DNA from 3 places in the Serratia sp. FDAARGOS_506 genome. Region 3 is predicted to be linked to each of the others. Evidence: predicted binding sites of a transcription regulator. Region 3 holds the regulator's gene; each other region holds the start of a gene.

Region 1 (3,278 bases), 1.5 Mb from region 3:
GGGATGGGGCTTGGCGCCCCATCCCGGCCTCTCACTCAGGAGAGGTTAAGGCATTAGCCCATGCGGTAGTTCGGCGACTCTTTGGTGATGGTCACGTCGTGCACGTGGCTTTCCTGAATGCCGGCGCCGCTGATGCGCACGAACTCCGCCTTGGTGCGCAGTTCGTCGATGGTGGCGCAGCCGGTCAGGCCCATGCAGGAGCGCAGGCCGCCCATCTGCTGGTGCACGATGGCTTTCAGCATGCCTTTATAGGCCACGCGGCCTTCGATACCTTCCGGCACCAGTTTGTCGGCGGCGTTATCGGTCTGGAAGTAACGGTCGGAGGAGCCTTTGGACATCGCGCCCAGCGAGCCCATGCCGCGGTAAGACTTGAACGAACGGCCCTGATACAGCTCGATTTCGCCCGGGGATTCTTCGGTGCCCGCCAGCATGGAGCCGACCATCACGCAGGATGCGCCCGCGGCGATCGCTTTGGCAATGTCGCCGGAGAAGCGGATGCCGCCGTCGGCGATAACCGGGATGCCGGTGCCTTCCAGCGCTTCCACAGCGTCAGCGATGGCGGTGATCTGCGGTACGCCCACGCCGGTCACGATGCGGGTGGTGCAGATAGAGCCAGGGCCGATACCCACTTTCACCGCGCTCACGCCGGCTTCAGCCAGCGCTTTGGCGCCCGCTGCGGTCGCGACGTTGCCGCCGACAATCTGCAGATCCGGGTATTTGGCGCGGGTTTCGCGGATGCGCTGCAACACGCCTTCGGAGTGGCCGTGCGAGGAGTCGATCAGCAGAACGTCAACGCCTGCCGCCACCAGCGCGTCAACGCGCTCTTCGTTGCCGGCGCCGGCTCCGACCGCCGCGCCCACGCGCAGACGGCCGTGCTCGTCTTTACAGGCGTTCGGCTTACGTTCCGCTTTCTGGAAGTCTTTCACGGTGATCATGCCCAGCAGGTGGAAGCTGTCGTCCACCACCAGCGCTTTCTCTACGCGCTTTTCGTGCATCTTCTGCAGCACGACGTCGCGCGCTTCACCTTCTTTCACGGTGACCAGGCGATCTTTCGGCGTCATGACCGCGGTGACCGGCTGGGTCAGATCGGTCACGAAGCGCACGTCGCGGCCGGTGATGATACCGACCAATTCGTTGTCTTCGGTAACGACCGGATAGCCGGCGAAGCCGTTGCGCGCGGTCAGCTCTTTCACTTCCTGCAGCGTGGTGGTTGGGGTAACAGTCTGCGGGTCGGTGACTACGCCGCTTTCATGTTTCTTCACGCGGCTGACTTCTTCAGCCTGGCGCTCGATGGACATGTTTTTGTGGATGAAGCCCAGGCCGCCTTCCTGCGCCAGCGCGATGGCCAAGCCGGATTCGGTAACGGTATCCATGGCTGCGGACAGCATAGGGATATTCAGGCGGATGGTTTTGGTCAGTTGGGTGCCGAGCTCTGCAGTGTTAGGCAGAACCGTGGAGTGGGCTGGAACCAGGAGGACGTCGTCAAACGTCAGAGCTTCTTTAGCGATACGTAGCATGGGCAATATCTCACCAGGGTGGGCTGTGAAAAAGATAAAATATTGCCGCGGCATTATACAGAGCGGAATCGGTTGCCTCCAGCACTTTCTTACAAAAAGTCTTGATTACCTTTTTCAGCCATGTAGTATCGACCAATTAAGTGATTGTTTTGAAATTTGATCTGGGTCACATGACGCTACCTGTTTCGCCTTCCATTTTTACCGTAAGCCGCCTCAATCAGACGGTTCGCCAACTGCTGGAAATGGAAATGGGGCAGATTTGGCTCTCCGCCGAGATCTCCAACCTCTCCCAGCCCGCCTCCGGCCACTGGTATTTCACGCTGAAAGACGACCGCGCCCAGGTGCGCTGCGCGATGTTCCGCAACAGCAACCGCCGCGTCACCTTCCGGCCGCAAAACGGCCAGCAGGTTTTGGTGCGCGCCAGCATCACGCTGTATGAACCGCGCGGCGACTACCAGCTGATCGCCGAGAGCATGCAGCCCGCCGGCGACGGCCTGTTGCAGCAACAGTTCGAGCAGTTGAAACAGCGCCTGAGCGCCGAAGGGCTGTTCGATCAGCAATTCAAGCAGCCTCTGCCCGCCCCGGCCAAACGCGTCGGGGTGATCACCTCTGCCAGCGGCGCGGCGCTGCACGATATTTTGCAGGTATTGCAACGGCGCGATCCGTCGCTGCCGATCGTCATCTACCCCACCTCGGTGCAGGGCGCGGAAGCGCCGATGCAGATCGTGCGCGCCATCGAGACCGCCAACCGCCGCGATGAATGTGACGTATTGATCGTCGGCCGCGGCGGCGGTTCGCTGGAGGATTTGTGGAGCTTCAACGACGAACGCGTGGCGCGGGCGATCTTCGCCAGCCGCATTCCGATCGTCAGCGCCGTCGGCCATGAAACCGACGTCACCATCGCCGATTTCGTCGCCGACCTGCGCGCGCCGACCCCTTCCGCCGCCGCCGAACTGGTCAGCCGCAATCAGCTTGAGCTGTTGCGCCAGCTGCAGTCGCAGCAGCAGCGGTTGGAGATGGCGATGGATTACTACCTGGCGCAGCGCCAGCAGCAGTTCACCCGCATTCACCACCGTTTACAGCAGCAGCATCCGCATCTGCGCCTGGCGCGCCAGCAGACGCTGCTGTTCAAGCTGCAGCGCCGGATGGAAGACGGCATGCAGCAACAGCTGCGCCTGGCCGCCCGCCGCAGCGAACGCGCCCAACAGCGGCTGGCGCAGGTGCAGCCGCAAGGCCGCATTCACCGCTACCAACAGCGCGTGCAGCAGCAGGAATACCGCCTGCAGCAGGCGATGGAGCGGCAGCTCAACGCCTACCGCCAGCGCTTCGGCGTGGCCTGCAGCCAGCTGGAAACCGTCAGCCCGCTGGCGACGCTGGCGCGCGGCTACAGCGTGACGCAAACCCCGCGCGGCGAGCTGTTGAAAACCACCAAACAGGCGCAGGTCGGCGAACTGCTGAAAACCCGCCTGCAGGACGGCTGGGTGGAAAGCGAGGTGAAAACCATCACCGTCGCCAAGAAGCCGCGCAAGAAACGCGCAGCCGAGTAACCCCTACTCCAGCGTAAAACGCTCGCCCGGTTCGCCGTTTACCCACAGCGCGCGCGTCTCGCCTTCCGGCAGGCTGAGCGCCAACGTGCGCCAGGCCGGGCGGAAACGCCCTTCCGTCGTGATATCCAGCATGATGCGCTGATGGTCGCAGCGCATATCCCAGCGCAGCCACAGCGCATCGCCCTGCCGCCAGCCGTCGCTTTCACCGTCGTCC
Region 2 (3,278 bases), 1.5 Mb from region 3:
GGTCTTCGGCCTTGTCGATCGCGTCGGCGGTCGCGCCGATCATGGTAACGCCGAACTCGGCCAGCACACCCTGACGCTCCAGCTCCAGCGCGCAGTTCAGCGCCGTCTGGCCGCCCATGGTCGGCAGTACCGCATCCGGGCGCTCTTTTTCGATGATCTTGCGCACCACTTCCCAGTGGATCGGCTCGATGTAGGTCGCGTCGGCCATTTCCGGGTCGGTCATGATGGTCGCCGGGTTGGAGTTGACCAGAATGACGCGGTAACCCTCTTCGCGCAGCGCTTTACACGCCTGGGCACCCGAGTAGTCGAACTCACACGCCTGGCCGATAACAATCGGGCCAGCGCCGAGGATCAGGATGCTTTTTATATCAGTACGTTTTGGCATTTTTTACTGCTCCTGATTATTTGGCGTTAGAACGGTAAGTCTCAATCAGTTCGATAAAGTGATCGAACAGCGGCGCGGCATCGTGCGGGCCTGGGCTGGCTTCCGGGTGCCCCTGGAAGCTGAACGCCGCCTTGTCGGTGCGGTGAATGCCCTGCACCGTGTGGTCAAACAGCGATTTGTGCGTCACGCGCAGGTTCGCCGGCAGGTTGTTTTCATCGACGGCGAAGCCGTGGTTTTGCGCGGTGATCATCACAGTGTTGTTGTCCAGATCCTTCACCGGGTGGTTGCCGCCGTGGTGGCCGAGCTTCATCTTCATGGTTTTCGCCCCACTGGCCAGCGCCAGCAGCTGGTGGCCCAGGCAGATGCCAAACACCGGAATGTCGGTTTCCAGGAACTGTTTGATGGCAGCGATGGCGTAGTCGCACGGCTCCGGGTCACCCGGGCCGTTGGACAGGAAGATGCCGTCCGGATTCATTTTCAGCACGTCGGCGGCCGGGGTCTGCGCCGGCACCACGGTCAGGCGGCAGCCGCGATCCACCAGCATGCGCAGGATGTTGCGCTTCGCGCCGTAGTCGTAAGCCACTACGTGGAACGGCAGTTCCGCAGCGGTTTTGGCTTCAGGCAGGTCGCCTTCAAGCGTCCAGCTGCCTTGCTGCCAGCTGTAGGCCTCTTGAGTGGTGACCTCTTTCGCCAGATCCATGCCCTTCAACCCCGGGAAACCTTGCGCCTTGGCCAGGGCCAGCGCAGCGTCCGGCGAATCGGCGGCGATGATGCAGCCGTTCTGGGCGCCCTTCTCGCGCAGCAAGCGGGTTAATTTACGGGTATCGATATCGGCGATCGCCACGATGTTGTGACGCTTGAGGTAGTCGGACAGGCTTTCTTCGTTGCGATAGTTGCTGGCGATCAGCGGGAGGTCACGAATGACGAGGCCTTGGGCGTGTACTGCAGAGGATTCTTCGTCGGAAGCATTGGTGCCGACATTGCCGATATGAGGATAAGTAAGAGTAACGATCTGGCGGGAATAGGAAGGATCAGTGAGGATTTCTTGATAACCGGTCATCGACGTATTGAAGACCACTTCCCCCACTGCCGTACCCTCTGCCCCGATGGCCCGACCGTGGAATTGGGTTCCGTCTTCCAGAACCAATAGCGCTGACTTTATCAAAACACCCTCCGAGGAATAATCAATCACAATATTTGCATATTAATTCAGATATCGCGATCTAAATCAATGCAAAAACCGTCCGCGAGGCCAATTTTTGGCAAATTGGGCGCATTTTAATGATGAGTGCCTAACTTGTCTACCCAAACTGCCATTTTTTGTTTTATTTTTGCAGTTCTCAGCGTTCATGCGGCTTGAGCGGCGATAAAAACACATAAAACCGGGGCTGGAAAACGGTTGCGAGGCTGAATGACGGAAAATGGCGCCAGAATGGGCTCAAAAAGACGCTGAAATGGGATTCAGCGGATAAAAACGGGATGATTAGCAAGTTAAACACCATAAAACAACGATCAAATAAACAAAATTACGCCTACACTTCATTTTTCATGTTAAAAAAAAGGACAATAAAATTATTGCCCGATTATCATAGTATTATGATCAACACAACCACATCACAATGGTATGCAAATAAATTATAATTGGTCCAAATTCAACACGTCGCGCATATCAAACAGGCCTTTATCCCGGTTATGCAACCAGGCAGCCGCGCGCACCGCGCCGCTGGCAAAAGTCATGCGGCTGGAGGCCTTATGGGTGATCTCCACCCGTTCACCGATGTCGGCGAAAAGCGCGGTATGCTCGCCGACGATGTCGCCGGCACGAATGGTGGCAAAGCCGATGCTTTTCGGATCGCGTTCGCCGGTGTGGCCTTCGCGCGCATAAACCGCGCAGCTTTTCAGATCGCGCCCCAGCGCGCCGGCGATCGCTTCGCCCATCGCCAGCGCCGTGCCCGACGGGGCATCCACTTTGTGGCGGTGGTGCGCCTCAACGATTTCGATATCGGTATAGTCGCCCATCACCTGAGCGGCCTTCTCCAGCAATTTCAGCACCAGATTGACGCCGACGCTGAAGTTGGCGGCGAACACGATGCCGATATGCTGCGCCGCATCGCGGATCGCCTGTTTGCCGGCGTCATCGAAGCCGGTAGTGCCGATCACCATCGCCTTGTGGTGCGCCACGCAAAAATCCAGGTAGCCCCGGGTGCTTTCCGGGCGGGTGAAGTCGATCAAAATATCGAACTCGTTCGCCACCTTATCCAGACTGTCGCTTACTTTGACACCCAGCGCGCCGATACCCGCCAGCTCGCCGGCGTCGACGCCGACCAGGCTGGAGCCCGGGCGCGACAGCGCCGCCCCCAACACTACGCCTTCCGCCTGCTGCACCGCCTGGATCAATTGACGGCCCATCCGGCCGCCGGCGCCCGCAATCGCAATGCGGATTTGTGAATCACTCATGCTTGCTCTCTTCTTGATTTGACGCCTATCCCATTAGGCTATCGATTCAGGGTAACCGCCCCGCTTCAGCGTCGCCAGAGGATTCATTTCATAATTAGAAAATTATGATATTCCCCCATTTTCATCAGCGGCGCTGTCGCGAGATTAACATTCAACCAATTTGGCGGCCTGCAACGATTGTACATAATCATGCAGTTTCCATGGCAAAAAAATGCAGAAAAAAGGCGCCAAAAATGGCGCCAGGGGAAGGGAATACAGCGAAGTCAGGCGGTAATGGCGGCCACTTCGTTGGCGATCGCCGTCAGCGCATCGTGGCGGGCATAGTCCTCACGCACCAGCGCCGCGCGTTGCCGATAGATCGGCTGTTGCAGAATGCGCGTTGCCGCCGCCAGGATCTGTTCGGCGGTCGGCGTACTGGTGTGCAGGCTGATGCCGC
Region 3 (3,278 bases):
CTCTGCTTGTGAAACGGTAATATTTGCAAAGTGCTGTTAAAAAAATTGAAGGCAAAACGATGTGGTCTGAATATTCTCTTGAAGTCGTCGACGCGGTGGCGCGCACCGGCAGTTTCAGCGCGGCGGCGCAGGAATTGCACCGGGTCCCGTCGGCGGTCAGCTATACCGTACGGCAGCTGGAGCAATGGCTGGCGGTGCCGCTGTTTGAGCGGCGTCACCGCGATGTGGAATTGACACCGGCCGGTGCACTGTTTATCAAGGATGCGCGAGCTGTTATCAAAAAAATGCTCGACACCCGCCGTCATTGTCAGCAGGTGGCCAACGGTTGGCGCGGCCAGCTGAATATCGCGGTGGACATCATCGTCAAACCGCAACGCAGCCGCCAGCTGGTGTTGGATTTCTACCGTCATTTCCCCGACGTTGAACTGATGCTGCAACCCGAGGTGTTCAACGGCGTGTGGGATGCGCTGGTGGACGGCAGGGCGGACATGGCGATCGGCGCCACGCGCGCGGTGCCGGTCGGTGGCGGCTTCGCCTTTCGCGACATGGGTTATATGAACTGGTTGTGCGTGGTCAGCCCGCAGCACCCGCTGGCGCAGTTGGCGGGGCCGCTGAATGACGATCAACTGCGGCCGTATCCTTCGCTTTGCCTGGAGGACACCTCGCGCAACCTGCCCAAGCGCGTCACCTGGACGCTGGATAACCAGCGGCGACTGGTGGTGCCAGATTGGACTTCGGCACTCGACTGTTTGTGCGCCGGGTTGTGCGTCGGCATGATGCCGGCGCATCGGGCACTGCCGCGGGTGCAGCGCGGTGAGCTGAAGGCGTTGCAGCTGCAGCAACCGTTTCCCGCCAGCCCTTGCTGTCTGACCTGGCAACAGGATAAACCGTCACCGGCGATGAGCTGGCTGCTGGCGTATCTGGGCGATGGCGAGACGCTGAATCAGGAGTGGTTGAGCGAGGCGGAACCGGAAGCCGCGCAGGCTTCCGGCGCGGGGGATTAGCGGCGGTAGTCGATGAACGGGCCGTCGGCGACAGAGCGGCGTTCGACCAGCTTAGGATGCACTTCGATCACCTGTGACTCTTCGCGTTTGCTGATGATGCGATCCAGCAGCATGGTGAAGGCCATTTCGCCCAGGCGCTCTTTAGGCTGATGAATGGTGGTCAGTGCCGGGGTAAAGTAGCGGGCGTTGCGCACGTTGTCGTAACCGATCACGGAAATATCCTGCGGCACTCGCAGCCCCAGCTCGTCGGCGGCGCAGATGGCGCCCATCGCCATGATGTCGCCGCCGCAGAATACCGCGGTCGGTCGTTGTTTTTGCGACAGGATTTGGTGCATCGCCTTATAGCCGGACTCCGGTTCGAAGTCGCCCTGAACGATCCACTCTTCGCGAATCTCGATATGTGCTTCCTGCAGCGCCTTCATAAAGCCCTGATGACGGCCGCCGCCGGTGTTGCGCGACAGCTGGCCCGGAATGGCGCCGATATCGCGGTGGCCACGCTCGATCAGGTAACGGCCGGCCAGATAGCCGCCTTCGAAGGCGTTATCGATGATGGTGTCGGTGAAGTCGCCACGCGCGGCGCCCCAGTCCATCACCACCATCGGGATGTTGCGGTAGTCTTCCAACATGCCCAGCAGCTGATCCGGGTATTCGGAGCACATAACCAGCAGGCCGTCGACGCGCTTTTGCGCCAGCATCGCCAGGTAGGCGCGCTGCTTGTCCAGATTGTTGTGCGAGTTGCACAGGATCAGGGTGTAGCCTTTGCTGTAGCAGCTGTTTTCCACCGCTTCGATCACTTCGGCGAAGTAGGGCGCTTCGCTCGAGGTGGCCAACAGGCCGATCGACTTGGTGTGATTGACTTTCAGGCTGCGCGCCACGGCGCTCGGCGAGTAATGCAGCTCTTTGATGGCGGCCCACACGGCCGCTTTGGTCTCTTCGGCGACGAAACGAGTCTTATTGATGACGTGCGAAACGGTGGTGGTGGAAACGCCCGCGCGTTTGGCCACATCTTTAATCGTTGCCATGTAAGGAATGACTCCTGAACTCACATGTTTACAGCATGTAAGTGTGATGTTAATCGTTTGCCTGCGTAGATCCTTCTCCAGAGAAGCGAAAACTGAGTTTTTAGTGTGTTGAAGTCTTCAGCGCTTAATCAGGAGGGGCATGGATGCCGGTACGCAGTTGTGAACTGCGAATTTTGTCGCATATTGAACAAAAGTGGAAGAGGTAATCGAGATTATAAACCGGGAAATGATAACAAGATTTTATCGGCGAACTGTGGGAAAATGATTTGACGTACTAATTGTGCGCCTTTTATCCTTAGGAAAGCCCATTTTAAAGGAGTTGTCATGGATACCGATCTGAAGATGTCGCTGTTCACCACCGTTTGTGCGTTGGCGATGATCATCGCTTTCAGCTTTGTCGCTGCGTTGAACTGATTTCCCGCCAGTTTTAAAAAAGGCGCAGCCACGCTGCGCCTCGTCACTTAGGCAAGGCCTGCGCTTACGCCAGGTTTTCCGCCGCGAAAGCCCAGTTGACCAACGCCCAGAAGTTTTCCAGGTATTTTGGACGCGCATTGCGGTAATCGATGTAATACGCGTGTTCCCATACGTCAACGGTCAGCAGAGGTTTGTCTTCACCGGTCAGCGGGGTGGCCGCATTGGAGGTGTTGACGATCGCCAGCGTGCCGTCCGGTTTTTTCACCAGCCAGGTCCAGCCGGCGCCGAAGTTTTTCACTGCGGCATCGGTGAACTGCTCTTTGAACGCAGCGAATGAGCCGAAGGATTTGACGATCGCCGCCGCCAGTTCGCCCTGCGGTTCACCGCCGCCCTGTGGCGACAGGCAGTGCCAGTAGAAAGTGTGGTTCCACACCTGTGCTGCGTTGTTGAAGACGCCGCCGTTAGAGGTTTTGATGATCTCTTCGAGCGATTTGCCCTCGAACTCGCTGCCTTTCACCAGGTTGTTCAGGTTAACCACGTAGGTGTTGTGGTGCTTGCCGTAGTGGTATTCCAGGGTCTCGGCGGAGATGTGCGGCTCGAGCGCGTTTTTCTCATACGGTAATGCAGGTAATTCAAACGACATTGCTTCCTCCTTTACGGCGCCACTCGCTTCCCGCCGGGGCGAGAGCCATATGGGCCGTTTTTTATTGTGGTCATTCAATCTTAACAATTTTCATCATAAAAAACAGGAGGAAAAGCGAGAAATGCGCGTGGGGAAGTGCGATGGGCGATAGCTTGAGCAGGCGGTTGCGACCGGGGCCGCAACCGCGCAGAACAG

Evidence for each region. Region 3 encodes PurR, which represses purine synthesis genes. Its sites were predicted from a motif close to CANGCAAACGTTTGCNTG; they were not measured.
Region 1: a site for PurR is predicted at 1,579-1,596, ahead of guaB (IMP dehydrogenase). Genes of this name have one in related genera too.
Region 2: a site for PurR is predicted at 1,774-1,791, ahead of carA (glutamine-hydrolyzing carbamoyl-phosphate synthase small subunit). Genes of this name have one in related genera too.

The regions. Positions count from the first base shown of each region.
Region 1 is NZ_CP033831.1:284,634-287,911, forward strand. Features, by position in the region: gene guaB (IMP dehydrogenase) at 54-1,517, opposite strand; gene xseA (exodeoxyribonuclease VII large subunit) at 1,688-3,064, shown strand; gene EGY12_RS01685 (TIM-barrel domain-containing protein) at 3,068-3,278, opposite strand, start outside.
Region 2 is NZ_CP033831.1:2,150,983-2,154,260, reverse strand. Features, by position in the region: gene carB (carbamoyl-phosphate synthase large subunit) at 1-385, opposite strand, end outside; gene carA (glutamine-hydrolyzing carbamoyl-phosphate synthase small subunit) at 402-1,550, opposite strand; gene dapB (4-hydroxy-tetrahydrodipicolinate reductase) at 2,021-2,842, opposite strand; gene EGY12_RS10395 (glycosyltransferase) at 3,106-3,278, opposite strand, start outside.
Region 3 is NZ_CP033831.1:3,627,996-3,631,273, forward strand. Features, by position in the region: gene punR (DNA-binding transcriptional activator PunR) at 60-1,004, shown strand; gene purR (HTH-type transcriptional repressor PurR) at 1,001-2,026, opposite strand; gene EGY12_RS17675 (YnhF family membrane protein) at 2,351-2,440, shown strand; gene sodB (superoxide dismutase [Fe]) at 2,505-3,083, opposite strand.